DNA from 2 places in the Pseudoxanthomonas sp. X-1 genome. Region 2 is predicted to be linked to the other one. Evidence: riboswitches for the same ligand, from Rfam matches in the RefSeq annotation. Region 2 holds a riboswitch; the other holds the start of a gene.
The links. A riboswitch is a leader RNA that binds a small molecule or an ion and turns the genes downstream of it on or off. The one in region 2 is predicted to bind cobalamin.
Positions count from the first base shown of each region.

Region 1 (2,195 bases), 1.1 Mb from region 2:
GAGTAGCTCACGCCGATGCCGCCGGAGAACTTGGACAGCTGGGCGATGTCGCCGTACTTGGCGTAGATCGACTCCAGCGAATCCTGCGGCGAGTCCAGCAGGAAGCAGCTGGAGAGCTGCTCGTGCGTGGTGCCGGAATTGAACAGCGTCGGGCTGGACGGCAGGTAGTCCAGGTGCGCCATGCGCTGGTACAGCGCCAGGGCCTCGGGCACGTCCTCGCTCAGCGCGCTGGCGATGCGCAGGAAGAACTGCTGCGGGGTCTCGATCACCTTGCGGCTGTGCGGGTGGCGCAACAGGTAGCGGTCGTACAGGGTGCGCAGGCCGAAGTACTCGAACTCGCGGTCCAGGCCGGCGTCGACGGCGTCGTTGAGCTTGCGCGCGTTGACCTGCACGAAGTTCAGCAGGCGGTCGTTGATCAGCCCGACCTCATGGCCGCGGGCGACCGACTGGGAGAAGGCGTGGATCTCCTGGCCGGAGACCTCCTTGGCGATGAAGTTGGCCAGCAGGCGCGCGGCCAGGCGGCCGTACTCGGGCTCCTCGCCGATCAGCAGCGCGGCGGTGCGGATGGACAGCTCGTCCAGCTCCTGCGTGGTGGCGCCGTCGTACAGGCCGGAGATGGTGCGCGTGGCCACGCGCATCGGATCGACCGCATGCAGGCCTTCGGCGCAGCGCTGCACGGCGCGCACGATCTTGTTCAGGTCCACAGCCTCGCTGCCGCCGTTGCGCTTGGTCACGCGCATGGCCGTGGCGGTGGGCGGCGGGGTCAGCGAGAAGGCGGCGTCGGCCGGGCGCTGGGCCACGGCGGAATCGGTCTGGGTCACGGTCGGAACTCTCCATGCGTGGATGCACGCGTCGCGCCCTCCCACGAGGGAGCGACAGGGGCCGGGCGACCGAGGGTGGAAGGGCGGCGTCGCAGAAACCGCGACCGCACGGACGTGTCCGTGGTCGGGCCTTGCGTCAACAGCCATCTCTCCCTCGAAAGACACCGCGGCCGGTGCCGCGCGGTGTGCGTGCGCGCGGCTGTCGGCAGGTCTTCGGACTGAAGGGCGTGAAGCGCGCAACGCGTGGTGAGGAACAAGGGACGAGTGAATGCGCGACGCGCCACTCCCGTTTCTCGTTTCTCCCAACGCGCTCCTGCTTCTCCTAACCCACCGCTTCCCAAGGCCACGGGGGCCTCAGTGCAGATGGCGGGGTCGTTCCCAATCACCGCTGCGGGGCAGTGCCGGACTGGGCCGCGAGGCCGCACCGGCTTCCCTTTTGATCCTCGCGGCTTGGGGCCGCAAGGAACCGACGACCCCAAGATAGTGGGGTCATCCGCGCCCGTCAACGCCAAATGTAGTGACAAAAGGGAAGGTGCTGATGCCATGCGGGTTTCACGGATTTCGCCCCGTGGAGCATCGCCGGACGGTGTGCGCTGCGGCACGGTTGACGCGCCCTTGCCCACCGGTGTCCGATGTTGGGCAGGCACCTTCGGTCCCGTTGCGGACAACGGCACCCGAGCGCACGCGCGCCCCTACCGTCCACGAAGCCCCTGCCATGCACGATCACACCCTGTCCCCCCCGTCCGCGCTGCGACGCCTGCTGCCGTGGCTGCTGGCGCTGGCCGCCCTGCTGCTGGGCGCCTGGCTGCTGCAGGCGGTCCTGGCCCAATGGCCGCATCGGCCGGGCCTGCGCCAGGCGCTGCGCGACGGCCTGGTCTGCGCCGCGGCCACCGCCGCCGGCGCGCTGCCGGTGCTGGCGGTGCGGCGCCTGCCGCAGACGCTGGCCGACGGCCTGATGGGCTTCGGCGCCGGCGTGATGCTGGCGGCCACCGCCTTCTCATTGATCGTGCCCAGCCTGCAGGCGGCCAAGGACCAGGGCTACGGCGGGCTGGGCGCCGGCGGGCTGGTCAGCGTCGGCATCTGCCTGGGCGTGGCGATGATGCTGACGATGGACCGGGTGATCCCGCACGCGCATCTGGACCAGCAGGGCCAGACCACGCGCGTGGGCGGCCTGCACCAGTGGCTGCCGCCGCAGGTGACCCTGTTCGTGCTGGCCATCACCCTGCACAACATTCCCGAAGGCATGGCGGTGGGCGTGGCCTCCGGCTCGGGCATGGCCAACGCCGAGCCCTTCAGCCTGGCCATCGCGCTGCAGGACATCCCCGAAGGCCTGGTGATCGCGCTCTCGCTGGCCACGGCCGGCGTGCGCCGCGG
Region 1 is NZ_CP083376.1:4,265,139-4,267,333, forward strand. It holds gene LAJ50_RS19065 (ribonucleoside-diphosphate reductase subunit alpha) at 1-821, opposite strand, end outside; cobalamin riboswitch at 1,008-1,307, opposite strand; gene LAJ50_RS19070 (ZIP family metal transporter) at 1,537-2,195, shown strand, end outside.
Region 1: another riboswitch for cobalamin. It lies ahead of LAJ50_RS19065 (ribonucleoside-diphosphate reductase subunit alpha); the one in region 2 lies ahead of btuB (TonB-dependent vitamin B12 receptor).

Region 2 (2,195 bases):
TCCGGCTTGAGGTCCGGATTGCTGAAGCCCGGGTAGTACAGGTCGTTGAAATTCGGCGCCTTGAATCCGGTGCCCGCGTTGGCGGTGAACTTGAAGCCGTTGCCGAAGCCGAAGCCATAGCCCAGGCTGCCGGTGGTGTGCGAGCCGAACTGTTCGTTGTCGTCGTTGCGCACCGAGGCCTGCAGCGCGTGCGCGCCGAAGCTGCCCTGGTACTCGGCGAACACGCCGGTGTTGTCGCGCGCGTCGATGTCGTAAGGCGTGGTGCTGGTGACGCGGTCGTTCAGCCAGTCCACGCCCAGGGTGAAGGTCTGGCCTTCGGCGAAGCGGTAGTCGCCCTGCGCCGAGGCGGTGTCGCGGCGGGTGTCGAAGGTGCTGACGAAGCTGCGCGTGCCGGTATCGGCATCGGCGAAGTAGTTGTCGGCCTCATCGTCGTTGCGGCCGGCCTGCACGGTCAGCTGGAACGCTTCGTTCGGGTTCCATCGCAGCTTGCCGCCGGCCACGCGCTGCAGGCTCTTGGCCTCGTTGCCGCCGAACAGGGTGCCGTCGTATTCGTTGTAGCTGTCGGCGTTGAGGAAGTTGCCCTCCAGCGCCAGCGTGTCGGTGACGTCGATGCCGGCGCGCAGGCCGAAGGAGGTGTTGCGGTAGCCGTCGCGGTCCGGCTCGTCGGCATAGCAGCCGGCGCCGAAGGGGTGGGCCGCATCGCCGGCGGTGCCACGGCAGGCGTTGATGCCGTCGGTGTCCTGGTAGCCGCCGTTGGCCGACAGCCAGCCGCGTTCGCCGCGGTAGCTGAAGCCGGCGCTGTGGTCGCGCAGACCATGGCTGCCGAAGCCGGCCTGGGCGTAGGTGGTCAGGCCCTTGCCGCCGCCGCGGGTGAAGATCTGGATGACGCCGCCGATGGCCTCCGAGCCGTAGAGGCTCGAGCGCGGGCCGCGCACGATCTCGATGCGCTCGATCTGCGAGACCGGCAGGTCCTGGAACGCGGCCAGCCCGGCGGTGACCGAGCCGATGCGCACGCCGTCCACCAGCACCAGCACGTGGTCCGATTCGCTGCCGCGCAGGAACACGCTGGTCAGCTTGCCCGGCCCGCCCTGGTTGGCGATGTTGACGCCGGCGCGGCCGGCCAGCAGCTCGGGCAGCGAGGTGGCCTGGCTGCGCTCGATCTCCTCGCGCGAGATGACCTGCACCGGCACCAGGCTGTCCTGGACGGCGACTTCGGTGCGCGTGGCGGTGACGCTGACCTGGTCCAGATCGGTCGCATCGTCGGCGGGCCGCGCGGCGGCGGTGGCGGAAAGGCCCAGGCCGATGGCCAGGCTGAGCAGGGTGGTCTTCATGGTGGGGAACTCCGTCGCGCGCCCCGCGCGCTTGCAAGGCAGGAAAGTCGCGGCGACGGAAGGAGCACAGGCGGACAGCGCGCACGGACAGGTGAGCGCGGCACGCGCGACGCCCTCCGCATCGCAACCGGTGATGGGTTCGCTACGAACCCGTGCCTGCAGGCCGGTCTCCGGGCTTGCGAGCTGGAAGGAGGTCCTTCCGCCGTCGCGCCTTCCCGCGTGCGTCGATGCACGCAGTGGCCGATGCGTTGGCATGGCTCGCTTACCGTTGCGGGGGCAGCGCCGGATTCGTCCCGTGGCGGGGCTCACCGGCTTCCCGTTTCAACCTGGGCACGCGATGGATGCGCGGCAGGTCACCTGAAAGCGGCGCGGATTGTACGCGATACGGCGCCGCGCGCGGCGCTCAGTCGCCGTCGCGGCCGGGGCTGTCGAGGAAATCGAACGCCGGCGCGGCACCGCCTTCCTCATCGTGGCGCGTGGTGGTCACCGGCGCGGCGGCGGGCCGGCCGCGCGGGGCGGGAAGCGCGGCGATGGCCGCCTCGGCCTCGGCGACCATCTGTTGGCGGCGCGCTTCGGGCACCTCCTGCCAGTGGCAGCCCAGCAGCGCGCCTTCCAGTGCATAGAGCAGGTTGAGGCTGGGGCGGAAGCCGGCGCGCTTGATCCGCATGAAGGCGTCCACCGGACCCGCCGCGCGCAGGTCCTCCTCGGTGCGCAGGCCGACCTGGCGCAGCCACGCGGCGGACTTGGGCCCGATGTTGCGCAGCTGCGTGGTGCTCACGCCAGGGCGTCCACGAAGGCCGCGGCGATGGCTTCCAGACCGCGCTGGTCGTCCTCGTCGAAGCGGCCCACCTGCGGGCTGTCGAT
Region 2 is NZ_CP083376.1:807,047-809,241, forward strand. It holds gene btuB (TonB-dependent vitamin B12 receptor) at 1-1,331, opposite strand, end outside; cobalamin riboswitch at 1,475-1,707, opposite strand; gene LAJ50_RS03680 (TfoX/Sxy family protein) at 1,735-2,109, opposite strand; gene LAJ50_RS03685 (GAF domain-containing protein) at 2,106-2,195, opposite strand, start outside.